Regions from separate parts of the Photobacterium sp. TLY01 genome, predicted to be linked through region 1. Evidence: predicted binding sites of a transcription regulator. Region 1 holds the regulator's gene; the other holds the start of a gene.
What was found. The regulator MetJ, encoded in region 1, represses methionine synthesis genes. The targets are predictions, from matches to a motif close to TTAGACNTNTANANGTCTAA.
Positions count from the first base shown of each region.

Region 2: the regulator MetJ is predicted to act here: its motif matches at 5,481-5,500, upstream of metN (methionine ABC transporter ATP-binding protein MetN).

Region 1 covers NZ_CP090364.1:226,314-233,408, reverse strand. The annotation lists gene metF (methylenetetrahydrofolate reductase) at 1-476, opposite strand, end outside; gene LN341_RS01105 (bifunctional aspartate kinase/homoserine dehydrogenase II) at 758-3,169, opposite strand; gene LN341_RS01100 (O-succinylhomoserine (thiol)-lyase) at 3,166-4,335, opposite strand; gene metJ (met regulon transcriptional regulator MetJ) at 4,524-4,841, shown strand; gene LN341_RS01090 (malic enzyme-like NAD(P)-binding protein) at 4,919-6,166, opposite strand; gene rpmE (50S ribosomal protein L31) at 6,427-6,639, opposite strand; gene priA (primosomal protein N') at 6,869-7,095, shown strand, end outside.
Region 2 covers NZ_CP090364.1:659,499-666,593, reverse strand. The annotation lists gene LN341_RS03275 (ABC transporter ATP-binding protein) at 1-578, opposite strand, end outside; gene LN341_RS03270 (extracellular solute-binding protein) at 595-2,427, opposite strand; gene LN341_RS03265 (ABC transporter permease) at 2,461-3,504, opposite strand; gene LN341_RS03260 (ABC transporter permease subunit) at 3,506-4,531, opposite strand; gene gmhB (D-glycero-beta-D-manno-heptose 1,7-bisphosphate 7-phosphatase) at 4,800-5,357, opposite strand; gene metN (methionine ABC transporter ATP-binding protein MetN) at 5,700-6,734, shown strand; gene LN341_RS03245 (methionine ABC transporter permease) at 6,724-7,095, shown strand, end outside.

The DNA of each region.
Region 1 (7,095 bases):
GCTTCCGGGTGCACTTCAGGGTAAGCCGCCACAGAAATATCGAAGTCGGCTTCTTCGCGCAGCAGCTTGACCAGATCAACCGCATACATATCCGGCTTGCCCCCCTGCGGCGGTAAATCGCCCCGCAGCGCCACGATATTGCGAATGCCGTTTTTCCAGTAATCACGGGCGATGGCGCGCAGTTCATCACGCGTGGCATCGATACAGGTCAGGTGAGGCGCTGCCAGCAGACCGGTCTGATCTTTAATATCTTTGATGATAGAGTGAGTACGGTCACGCTCGCCTGAGTTGGCGCCGTAAGTCACAGATACGAACTTCGGCTTGAGCGTCTTCAGACGGTGGATCGATGACCAGAGGGTTTCTTCCATCGCAGGCGTACTTGGCGGAAAGAATTCAAATGATACATTGATAGCGCCGTTCAGATCGGCGATGTTCTGATTTAACGCATCCAAGTGACTGGCGTAAGAATAACCCATAATTGAAACCTTCCTGCTGCTGGCCTGCGGCCTTCCCTCTGAACCCTGACGCCAAACAACCATTTAGACGTCTATATGTCCACAGAATGTCTTGTAACCAAATTAATGTCAACCGCATCAACATGAATTTTTCTCAACATCAAGATCCACTTTATTCAAGTCCAGAGTTTTACCCTGCCGATTGCCCGCCAACCCGCACCAATACAGGAAAAAGCCGAAGCAAGAAAACAGAAAGGGCAGCGCTCGGCTACCCTTTGGTTCTATCTCATAACGGGAAAATCTTACAAAAGCCGCGCCAGGCGGTTCAAATCCGACAATAACGCCCCTGCCGTCACATCCCGGCCCGCGCCAGGACCGCGGATCACCAACGGATTGTCCCGGTACCAGCGGCTTTCAATCGCAAAGATGTTGTCACAGGGCAGCAGGTTTGCCAGCGCATGCTCAGGCTCCAACGCTTCCAGGCCCACCACGGCGTGCCCATTTTTGTCCAGACGCGCAACATAACGCAGCACTTTTCCCTCTCGCTGTGCTTTGCTCAGACGCGCCTGCAAACGCTCATCGAGTACGGCACTGCGCTCAAAGAAAGCATCCAGACTCAGGGGTTCCAGCTCCTCGGGGACCAGTGACTCGACTTTGACCTGCTCCGGCTCCAGTGCCAGGCCGGATTCACGCGCTAAGATCACCAGTTTTCGCATCACATCGCTGCCGTCCAGATCGTGGCGCGGATCCGGCTCTGTCAGCCCCTGCTGCCAGGCCTGTTCAAGCAACTGACTAAAAGGCAGGCTGCCGTCAAACTGTTGGAACAGCCAGGACAGGGTGCCGGAAAAAATACCGGACACAGCAATAATGGTATCCCCGCTGTCGCGCAAATCTTTGACCGTATGATTGACCGGCAACCCGGCGCCCACCGTGGCGTTATACAGCCAGTGGCGACTGCTTTTCTCGAACGCATCGACCACGGCGCGGTAAGTTTTGCCTTTTGCCGAGCCGGCAACTTTATTGGCCGAAATCAGATGCAAGCCGTGACTGGCAAATTCCGGATAACGCTCTGCCAGCGCTTTGCTGGCGGTGACATCTAACACCACCAGCTCATCATAATCATGCTGCCCGATGGCCGGCAGCCAGTCCGCCCCCTCTGTGGCTTCATCATCAAACCGGGTCAGTGCCTGAAGCGGCTCAATGCCTTGCAGGTCCAGCCAGTGGCGCCGGCTGTCCGCCACCCCGATCAGGGTAAAGCTCATGCCGTGCCGCTTTTCCAGCGCTACTTTTTCTTCTTCCAGCAGTTCCAGCCAGCGGCTGCCAATATTACCCTTGCCGCACAAAATCAAGCCGATCCGCTTTTGCGCCTGAAACAGGCTCTGGTGGATCAGTTGGACCAGAGCCTGGGTATCGGCCTGACGCAGGACCGCCACCAGGCTCAGTCCGGATTCGGCTTCGGCAATAAATTCAACCGGCTGGCCCTTTAACTGCTGCTGGAAACCATGACAGTGAACCGGGTTGATCACCACCCCGGCCCCGACCGCAGCGACCATCGTAAAGCCATCGCGCAAACGGATCTCGGCCGGTAAGCCGCTGTCTTGCAGCAATGCCAGCACCCCGTTGGCCACTTCAGCGGTATAGGCCAGCAGAATCTGCCCTTTATCGGTTTCAACCGACTGGGCCAGCGGGATCAGCTGCGCTTTGGGCAGCAGCGTCGCCAGCTCACGCTCCACCTGCGCCAGCGCCAGCGTCTGAGCACGGGAAACAGACAGCTCCAGCAGACAAACATCATCCAGCGAGGTAATGATTTTGGCGCCGCGACCGGAAGCGAGCACCCTTTCAACCCGCGTCGAGCCAGATTCCGGCTGCAAGCTGCAGCGCAGTGTCAGGTCGATGGCACTCTGGGCAACCGGCTGCAGCGTACGGCTGTGCAGCACAGGGGCTGCCAGACGGGCCAGTTCATCGGCCTCATCCAGACGCAGCAGCGGCAGTAAACAGGCATCACTGACCAGGCGGGGATCTGCACTGTAGACACCGGCGACATCACTCCAGATAGTCACCCGGCTGACACCGGCCAGTGCGCCGATCACTGTGGCCGAGTAATCCGAGCCATTGCGGCCCAGCAGCACAGTTTCTCCGGCCTGATTACTGGCCATAAAACCTGTGATCACCATACGATGGCCGCTATGCTGCGCCAGTTCATTTTGCAGCAACGGCAGTGAACGGCCCCGGTCAACTTCAGGCTGCGCGGCGCGTTCGGCACGCAGGAAAGAACGGGAATCCAGCGCACGTGCCGCCATGCCTTTTTGTGTCAGTAAGGCGGCCAGCAAGCGGGAGGACCACAATTCGCCGTGTCCGAGCACCCAGGCCTGTCTGGCCGGGGTGATATCACTGTCGGTGAGCTGGCCCAGCTCACTGAATTCCAGATGCAGTGAAGTGAGCAGCTCATCCGCCACGGTTTCTTCCAGCAACTCTTCAATCAGGTGCTGCTGAAAGGTGCGCAAATCCTGCAGGCTTTCATGTGCCAGCCGGCCATCTTTGCTCAGCAAAGACAGCCACTGAATCAGTCGGTTGGTGGTTTTGCCGGCCGCCGAGACCACCACCAGATCCTCATCACTGGAGTATTGTGCCAGAATATGAGCGACGTTCCGGTAGCAGCTGGCATCCGCTAAACTGCTGCCGCCAAATTTGTGCAGTTGACGTTTCCGGGTCATTCACTGGCCTCCGCCGCTTTGGCAAAGGCCTGGGCCAGATCGGCAATCAAATCATCGGCATCTTCCAGCCCGACAGACAGACGCAGCAGAGAAGGCAAAATACCGGCAGCCAGCTGTGCTTCATCCGACATGGCACGATGGGTCATGCTGGCAGGATGTGCAATCAGGCTTTCCGTACCGCCCAGCGATTCAGCCAGAGAGAAATCATTCAAAGACGCCACAAAAACTTCCAGCTGCTGCCTGCTGCCGGCCAGCTCAAAACTCAGCATAGAGCCAAAGCCTTTTTGCTGCCGGACTGCAATGGCATGGCCGGGGTGATCGGCCAGGCTGGGGTGGTAAATCTTGCCCACCAGCGGCTGGGTTTGCAGATAGGCCAGCAACCGGGCGGCGTTTTCTTCATGAACCCGCATACGCGCCATCAGCGTGCGCACACCACGCAGGGTCAGGTAGGCATCAAAGGGGGCGCCAGTGGCGCCGATACAGTTGGCCCACCAGGACAAAGTCTCGGCGTGCTCACTGTCTTTGGCAATCAGCACCCCGCCCACCACATCTGAATGACCATTGATATATTTGGTGGTGGAATGCACCACAAAGTCGGCGCCCAGGGCAATCGGCTGCTGCAGCGCCGGCGAGAGGAAAGTATTGTCCACCGCCACCAGCGCCCCTGCATCGTGCGCCTGACGGCACAGCTGCTCGACGTCGATCACCCGCAACAGCGGGTTAGACGGCGTTTCCACCCACACCAGTGTCGGTTTTCTGGCCAGCGCTTCAGCCAGCGCCTGAGGGTTGCCCTGATCGACAAAAAGTACCTTGAAGTCACCTTTACCGGCACGGGTATTGAACAAGCGGTAAGTGCCGCCGTAGCAGTCATGAGGTGCCACAACCAGATCATCCGGCCCCAGTTGTGCCGTTGCCAGCAGGTTAATCGCCGCCGTGCCGCAGCTGGTCACCACACCGCCTGCCCCGCCTTCCAGCTCCGCCAGGGTGTCTGCCAGTAAATTACGGGTTGGGTTACCTGAGCGGGAATAATCGTATTGAGGTAAGGTCCCTAATTCAGGGAAGCCGTAAGTTGAGGTCAAGTAAATAGGTGGCACCACTGCACGAAATTGCTGATCGGTTTCAATCCCGCTGCGAACAGCGATAGTAGCTGTTTTCTTGTCACTCATGTAATTTGCTTCCTTGTTTCTGGGACCAGGTCAGAGGCCGACGAGAGTAAGATGCCTCAACCTTAGCGAGATTTAAAAAAGACGTCAACACTTCTAGACGTCCATATGTCTTTGCTTGTGGCAGTAAATGCCGCTAAAATTCCCCCCATACAATATTTCAAAACTCGATATCGCTGAGAAGGTAAACAATGGCAAAGTGGAACGGTGAGTACATCAGCCCTTATGCGGAACACGGCAAGAAAAATGAGCAGGTCAAGAAAATCACTGTCTCTATCCCATTAAAGGTGTTGAAAATCCTCACAGATGAACGCACCCGCCGTCAGGTAAACAACCTTCGCCACGCCACCAACAGTGAACTGCTGTGCGAGGCATTCCTGCATGCCTACACAGGTCAGCCACTGCCAACGGATGAAGATATCCGCAAAGATCGCCCTGACGATTTGCCGGCAGAAGCCAAGGCCATCATGGACAGCCTGGGCATTGAGTACGAAGACATCAACGAATAATCAAGATAGCGCCTTGAGATAAAAAAAAACCAGCCACATGGCTGGTTTTTTCAATCATAAGCACACACTGGGTGTCATTACACTTCCATGTAACCCACAGGCATCTCAATCCGGGCAACACCGGATTCAACCGCTGCGACCGCAACCGCTTTGGCAACCCGTGGCAACAAACGCGGATCCATCGGTTTCGGGATAATATAATCAGGACCGAACGCCAGCTTATCCACCCCGGCGGCTTTGATCACTTCTGCCGGCACTGGTTCTTTAGCCAGTTCACGGATCGCGTTGACCGCAGCCAGCTTCATTTCATCGTTAATTTCGCTGGCACGCACATCCAACGCACCGCGGAAAATAAACGGGAAACAAATGACGTTGTTGACCTGGTTCGGATAATCCGAACGGCCGGTTCCCATGATCAGATCATTGCGAACCGCATGGGCCAGCTCAGGTTTAATTTCCGGATCCGGGTTTGAGCAGGCAAAGACGATCGGCTTGTCCGCCATCAGCTTCAGTGCTTCAGGCGCCAGCAGATCCGGACCAGAGACACCAACAAAGATATCCGCGCCCTCGATCACATCTTCCAGGGTACGCTTATCTGTGTTGTTAGCAAACAGTTGCTTATACTCGTTGATATCATCACGACGGGTGTGAATGACCCCTTTGCGATCCAGCATGTAGATTTTTTCACGCTGGGCGCCGCATTTGATCAGCAGTTCCATACAGGCGACGGCCGCTGCGCCGGCACCCAGGCAGATGATCACCGCTTCTTTGATATCTTTGCCCTGCAGCTCCAGAGCGTTCAGCATACCGGCAGCCGTGACAATCGCGGTACCGTGCTGGTCATCATGGAACACAGGCACCTGGCAGCGTTCAATCAAACGCTTTTCAATCTCAAAACAATCGGGGGCTTTGATATCTTCCAGGTTAATCCCGCCAAAGGTATCGGCGATATTGGCCACAGTATCAACAAACTCGTCGATGGTGCGGTGTTTCACTTCGATATCTATTGAATCCAGGCCAGCGAAACGCTTGAACAGCAGGGCCTTACCTTCCATGACCGGCTTAGAAGCCAGCGGACCAAGGTTACCCAAGCCAAGAATGGCCGTACCGTTGGTAATCACAGCAACCATGTTGCCTTTACCTGTGTACTTATAGACATTCTCTGCATTTTGGGCGATTTCCCGCACCGGCTCAGCCACACCAGGGCTGTAGGCCAGCGCAAGATCTTCTACTGTATTCGCAGGCTTGCTGAGTTCAACCGAAATTTTCCCGGGGACAGGGTAAGCATGATAGTGAAGTGCTTGTTGACGAAAATCTTCAGACATAATTATTAGAATCCTGAATGGATGGATGTTCTGTTCGGTTCGGTATTGAACAATCAATCATATTCGATAGCAGCACAAAATCCTAGTTCGTACAAGCTGGTAATACCAAGACAATGGCCGTGGCAGGCCAGAAGATATGCGGGGAGAACAGATAGGGGTCAATGACAACAAATAAATCAGTCATTAAGGGCAGGCAGAAACCGCAGACAGCAAAAAGGGACGCCTGAGCGTCCCTTTTCTCGACAGTTGTCTGAAAGCAATTACTTGCTAGACAGAGCGCCGAAACGCTTGTTGAATTTGTCGATACGGCCACCGGTGCTCACTTGACGTTGCTTACCAGTGTAGAATGGGTGACATTTGTCACACACATCCAGGTTGATGTCTTTTTTCATAGTTGAATTAAAGACAAAAGCGTTGCCGCAAGAACAACGTGCGTTTACAGCTGTGTATTCTGGGTGGATACCTTGTTTCATGGGAAACCTCTAAGCTAAGGCCGTGTCGCTCTCCCGATCCAAAGCCGGGCACCACACGTGGTTAATAAATACTGCCAGGCCGACGGCGCTGGACAAATAGGCGGCGTATGATAATCAATCAGCCGACACAGATCAACCTGCAATCACAGTGTTGTCTTGCTTTGCCTCACCCCCTGTGCAAGGTACACTGCCATCTACCTGTAAGTATAAGTGATATCAGCCAATACCCATGACTGCCACCATCGCCAGGGTTGCCCTGCCCGTTCCGCTGGACAAAAGCTTTGACTACCTGATCCCATCAGGCCTTCGGCCCGTGGTCGGTGGCCGGGTACGGGTGCCATTTGGTCGTCAGCAGCTAACCGGGATTGTTATTGCCCTGACCGGGCAGTCCGATTTTCCCCGCGACCAGCTCAAACCCCTCAAGGCGGTGCTCGATAGCGAACCGCTGTGGCAGCC
Region 2 (7,095 bases), 430 kb from region 1:
GTGACATCCAGCGCCGTTGTCGGCTCATCACAGATCAGGATGTCTGGCTTGCAGGCCAGCGCCATGGCAATCATCACCCTTTGCCGCATGCCACCGGACAAGCTGTGCGGATATTCGTGCAGACGTTTTTCAGCCATGGGTATCTGCACTTTTTTCAGCATGTCCAGTGAATAACGGTTACGTTCCTTTTTGCTCAGTTCCGGACGATGAAGCGCCAGCACTTCATTGAGCTGTTTACCTATGGTGTACACAGGATTGAGTGCTGTCATCGGGTCCTGAAAGATCATGGATATGCGATCGCCACGCATGGCACACATCTCCCGGGCGGACAGTTCAAGCAAGTTGGTGTTGCGGTACAGCACTTTCCCCTTGGTTACCCGGCCATAAGGCTTTGGCAGCAGGCCCATGACAGACATGGCCGTCACGCTTTTTCCAGATCCGGACTCGCCGACCAGTCCGAGGGTACGGCCTTTTTTGACATCAAATGATACGCCGTGCAGTACCTTCTCCACACCGTCATCTGTGCAAAACTCAGTTTCCAGATCTTTTACCTGCAGAATAACCTGATGGTCGTTCATCTCGCCTTTCCCCCGCTTACAGCTTGTAGGCCTCTTCCATAATGGTGACGGGCTCGAAAGTTTTGCCTGACTTCATCGCCGCTTTCGTTTCTCGCTTCAGCGAATCATCAATCCAATAGGTGCCCAGATCCCGGAAGGTACCCGACGGGAAAAGAAACTCAGTGGACTTTGTCATCGCCGGTTGCGGTATCTGCAGCCAGCGCCAGTAAGCTTCGCGGGCATAAGGGCGCATGTAACCGGGAATAATGACGCTGGCTTGATCCACAATGGCCTGTATTTGCTTGGCGAGTGCTTTCTTTTTATTCAAGTCAAATTCGGAGCGATAGGCCAGGATCAGCTGATCTAATTCAGGAGTGCTGTAATTGGTGAAGTTATTATTCTGCGGTTTATTGGCGTTTTCAGAGTAGAAATACTCCCAGTATTGGGGGATTTCGCTGGTGCCCATGGAGTGGAAAGAGAGCTCGTGTTTTTTCTCCAGCACATATTTAAATGCCGATGAGCCGTCGATCAGATTCAGGGTATATTCGAGCCCAGCCAGTTTGGCCTGCTCTTTCAGGTAAGCCACTTGTGGGGTCAAATAGCCATAGCTGTAGGTGATGGCAAATGAAAGGCGCTGCCCTTTATTATTAACCCGAATACCGTCCGGGCCAATGTTTCCGAAACCCGCTTGTGTAAAATACGCAATCGCGGTATCCGGGTCAAACGGCGGCGCTTTCAGCTCGCTGTTAGTGTAATCACCATGCCCGACCCCCATGGGATTGGGTTTTCTGATGACATCACCTCGTAAGACTTTCTCAATCAGGCCATCAAAATCTGTGGCGAATGCCAGACCTTTACGGATATCCAGATTCCCCAGCAATGGCTTGGCGGTATTGATCCACAATCCACCCGCGCCCATAGGGACCTGATTATATCCCCAGAATTTATGGATATAACCATGCTCAAAATTGGGGGTATCCGACTTCTCGCGCCACAGCTCTGGGGTGTCCAGCCAGAAGGAGTCCAGATTGCCTTTTTCAAAGTGCTGACGGGCAATGTCTTTGTCACGTATCACTTTGACGCGAATTTTCTCGACATTATAGCGATACAGATAATAGGGGTTTGAGTATCCCCACCAGTCTTTGCCGACATGTTTGAAGGTGATCGACTTGCCTTTTTTGATATCGTCAATGTAATACGGTCCGGCGGACGGCTCAGCTTTAAAGTTGTAATAGCGAACAAAGTTATCTTCTACTCCATCCTTGTTTTTATCGACTTTCGGTTGATAGAAATGAGCCGGACGAGGCTGCAGATTGGTGTACAGCATTAACTCTTCTTTATTGCGTTTTTCTGCCGAAACCACAGCAAAGGTATGATCATCGTATTTGATGACATCGGCAATCTGCTGGGTATAAAAGGTGTTATACCAGGGTGCGACGATGTCTTTGGAGCGCATAAACGTCAGCACATAGGTGAAATCATCTGCAGTAATCGGCTTGCCATCAGACCATCTGGCGTTAGGGTTAATCCGAAAATAGACGGTTTTGTCGTCATTGCCATAAGCCCATTCGGTGGCGATATCCGGGATCCAGGCCTTGGTATCCGGGTGACGGGTCACCGCGGCGGGGCGACTGTCGAGCAACCAGGTACGGAATCGGCCGTTGGAATCCGGTCCGACGATACGAAAGGTCTGCGGAAAACTTTCAATATAGGTATTGAAGGTGCCACCGAATTTGGCTTGTGGTGAGGCAAAACGCGGCTCATGCAGATTGGACTCCCACTTCAAGCCAACCGGCAACTCGGCAGACCATGCCGGTAAACAACCAAGTGTGATGACTCCAAAAGCGAATATGTTCAGTATTTTTCTCATGGTACATCCTTGTTATCTGGCGACACGTCTTTATTAACTATAACGGGTAAATTTTTTCGGATCGAAAGCCGCGCGTACACTCTCGCCAATAAAGGTCACCATCACCAGGACCAGCACGATGGCCGTCACCACGGTCATGACTATCCAGGGCGCCCCTAAATTCGATTTTCCCTGCTGCAGTAAATCTCCCCAACTGGGTGTCGGCGGCATTAAGCCCAAGCCTAAATAATCCAGTGCGGTTAACGCCGTAATATTAGCCGCGATGGTAAATGGGGCCAATGTCACGATCATCACCATGACATTGGGCAAAATGTGGGCGTAAAGAATCCGCCAGTTTGAGGCGCCCAGCGCCTTGGCGGCCATCACATAATCCCGGGCCACTTCTTTGTAGGTCATGGTGCGCATGTACCAGGTCATCCCCATCCAGCCGAACAAAACATTGATGGCGACAAACAACGTAAACGAAGGCTGGGTAATCGAGACAAGGATCATGATGACGTAGAGAAAAGGCACCATGGACCAGATTTCGATAAAGCGCTGAACCAGCAAGTCAAACTTGCCGCCCCAAAAGCCCATCGCGCAACCGACGGCTGTACCGATGGCATAGGAAATGGCCATGGTCAGCAAGGCAAACCCCATCGTAATCCGAAACCCGTACACCAGCCGGGCTAAAATATCCCGCCCTATGGTATCGGTGCCAAGATAATGCCGGGACTCGGCGTCCGGCGCGGTGGGAGGAAAATCACCGCTAAAATCCTGCTCATAGGGGTTCCAGGGCACGAGCGGCATCAGCACGAAATTATCTGTCTCGCTTTGTGCAAAGGCCTGCTGTAATTCCCGGTACTGTGCCTCGCTTTGGTACACCTGGCCGAACTGAGTCCCCGGCAACACATCACTGACAACCGGAAAATAGTACTCCCCCTGATATTTGACGATCAGCGCTTTGCTGTTAATCAAAAACTCAGCAAACAAGGATAGCACCAGTAGTACGGATAAGATGATCAGTGACCAGTAGCCACGCTTGATCGCTTTAAAACGCTGGATTTTCTTTTTTGTCAGCGGGCTCAGGGTCAGCATCTCAGGCTCCGAATCTCACTCGGGGGTCAATCATGGCAACACACGCATCGGATATGATATTGCCCAGCATCAGTAACACAGCATTAATCGCGACGATTCCCATCACCACCGGATAATCCCGCTCAATGATGGATTCATATCCCAGCAGACCGATACCATCAATGTTGAATATCACCTCAATCAGAAAAGATCCGGTCATAAAGAACAGTAAAGAGTTCCCAAAATGGCTGGCAATAGGAATCAGACTATTGCGCAGTGCATGGCGGCGAACCGCGGTTGTAAATGGCAACCCTTTGGCAATTGCGGTACGGATATAATCCGCTGACAGCGTTTCCATCATGTTGTTTTTCATTGTCATTGTGAGGGTGGCAAAATCGCCAATCAAATAACAGATCAGCGGCAGGCAGGCATGCCAGAGGATGTCTTTTGCCTGCTGCCAGAATGATTCATAGTCATCGAAGTCGTCGCTGACAAAGCCCCCCATTGGAAACCATTCCAGGTGATAGCTGAACAGCGTAATCAACATCACCCCAACCACATAACCCGGCAAGGCATAACCGACAAAAATCAGAATTGATGACCCGGAGTCAAAGCCGCTGCCGTGTTTTAGGGCTTTGTAATATCCCAGAGGAATCGAAATAAAATAACTGAGAAAAAAGGTCACGCCACCGTAGAACATGGACACAGGCAACCTGTCCATGATCATGTCCCAAACCGGTTCGTAGTAACGGGTCGACAGCCCGAAGTCCAGATGCAGCATTTTCATCAGCCACTCGGAATAGGCTTCAAATACCGGCTTGTCTAATCCGTAGAACGCATTGAGCTCGGCCAGTTGATCTTCTGACAGCGCATTGCTTTCCCCTGCCATGGACGGGGACATAGACATACTTTGCTGCGCCTGAATATTGGCCAGCATCCGTTCGACCGGTCCGCCCGGCACAAAACGGGTAAGGGCAAAAATCAGAACCGTAATGCCGATAAAAGTGGGAATGACCAGCGCCAAACGGCGCAAAAAGTATGAAAGCATGAAGCGAAATGACTCCTGTCATTGTCATCCTGTTCCTTGGTGTAGTGAGTATAGCAGTTGGTTGAGTCACTAATGATGATCCAAACAGCAGCCAGCTCACTCTTTGACAATAAAAACATGAAGTTATATTTACCCTTGCGTCAGAGGGAAAATACTGTCCTGATAGTCTTGCCCATCAGGCAGGCCATCGGGTGATCAATCTCAGGATATAAAAAAACAGACACGTTTTGAGCGTGTCTGTTTTTTTGAACGTTGCAGTGCCGGATAACTATTTGTTGGCGGCTAGCCAGGCCGGTACATCCGCGACGCTGTCGAGCACCACCGATGCCAGTGCCTCCCCTTCCGGCGTGACTGGCTTACCGGTACGCACCAGAATCCGGGTGCCGACTTCAGCCGCTTTCGCCGCTGTCATATCATCGGTTTTATCACCAATCATCACAGAGCGAGCCATATCGATTTTCAGGAAATCCCGGGCTGAAATGAACATGCCTGGCTTTGGCTTGCGGCAATCACAATCTTGCAGATAGTCGCCCTTTCCTTCTGTCGGGTGATGCGGGCAGTAATAGATGCCGTCAAATTCGACACCGTTATCGACAAAATTCCAGTCCATCCACTCTGTCAGGGTCAGAAATTCATCTTCGGTATACATACCTCTGGCAATACCGGCCTGATTGGTCACCAGCACCAGAAGGTAGCCCTGTGCTTTCAGTTTCTTACAGGCGTCAAACACCCCTTCGATATAGTCAAAGTCGTCGACAGTATGGACATAGCCGTGATCAACGTTAATGACGCCGTCACGATCAATAAACACAGCAGGCTTAGCCAAGCGATCACCTAAAGATAGAAATCAAATTCGCTAAATTATGGCATGGCTGACACGCGGAATCATCTCTTTATCCTCAGGCAGACGGGCTGACACTTTTCCGGCTGAACATCAGAGTTTTTTCATTTGGCCGTCTAGACGTAAAAATATCTATTGACTTAGCCATCTAGACACCCTAGCATCCCACAACAGATGACACGGAAATATTCCGGCAACACAAGAAGATGACAAGGTCTATCGCCTAAACCACACACAAAAATACTAATTTAGGCGAAATGACGACCATAAAGCTATGCTGGTTTACAACACAGCAAGCAAGTTAAAAAAGCAGTAGCAGGACACAGCATGATAGAGATCAACAGGGTCAATAAAACCTTCAAGGTCGGGGATAAAGACATCCACGCCTTACGCGATATCAATCTCAGGATCGAGCAAGGCACAATTTTTGGTGTCATCGGTGCGTCCGGTGCAGGAAAAAGTACCCTGATACGTTGCGTTAACCTGCTTGAGAAGCCCACCTCAGGGCATATCATTGTTGATGGTATCGATCTGACTCAGCTCTCAAATCAGGAGTTGACACTGGCTCGCCGTAAAATCGGCATGATTTTCCAGCACTTTAACCTGCTCTCGTCTCGTACCGTGTTCGACAACGTCGCGCTGCCGCTGGAACTGGCCGGCACGGAAAAAGCGGAAATCAAACGCAAAGTGACTGAATTGCTCAATCTGGTTGGGTTGGCAGACAAGCACCAGTCCTACCCGTCTAATCTCAGCGGCGGACAAAAACAGCGCGTGGCGATCGCCCGTGCGCTGGCCTCTGATCCGAAAGTCCTGCTGTGTGACGAAGCCACCAGCGCCCTGGATCCGGCCACCACTCAGTCCATTCTTGAATTGCTGAAAGAAATCAATCACAAACTGAACCTGACCATTTTGTTGATCACCCATGAGATGAATGTGGTGAAAAGCATCTGCTCCGAAGTGGCCATCATCGGCAACGGCGAGCTGGTCGAGAAAGGTCCGGTGGGAGATATCTTTGCCCACCCGAAAACAGAACTGGCACGAGAATTTATCCGTTCTACTTTAGATCTGTCGATACCGGCAGATTATCAAGCCCGGCTGGAAACCGAGCGCACAGAGAGCAACTATCCTCTGATACGGCTGGAGTTCACAGGCGCTTCTGTGGATGCACCACTGCTCAGTCAGGCATCCCGCCAATTCGGGATTGATGCCAACATTCTGAGTGCCGACATGGATTATGCAGGCGGTGTGAAGTTCGGCCTGATGCTGGCAGAATTTTTTGGCTCTGAAGAAGCGACACAACAAACCATCGCTTTCCTTCGCGAACACAAAGTAAATGTAGAGGTGCTGGGTTATGTTGCTTGATTCTATCGCCACCTGGTGGCAAACCAACGAACGCCTGATTGGTCTGCTGACGGACGCTTTAGGCGAAACCCTGATGATGGTCTTCGCATCCGGCCTGATTGGTTTTGCGATTGGTATTCCTGTGGGTGTCGCTTTGCACCTGACCAAACCGAACGGCCTGCTGGCCAATCCGGGATTCAATAAAGTGCTGGGTGGCATCGTCAATATCGGTCGCTCGATCCCATTTATTATTCTGCTGGTCGCCATTATTCCGTTCACCCGCTTTGTGGTAGGCAGCTCTATCGGGACAGCGGCGGCCATCGTGCCACTGACAGTCGGCGCCATTCCTTTTATTGCGCGCTTAGTCGAAGGCGCACTGCTC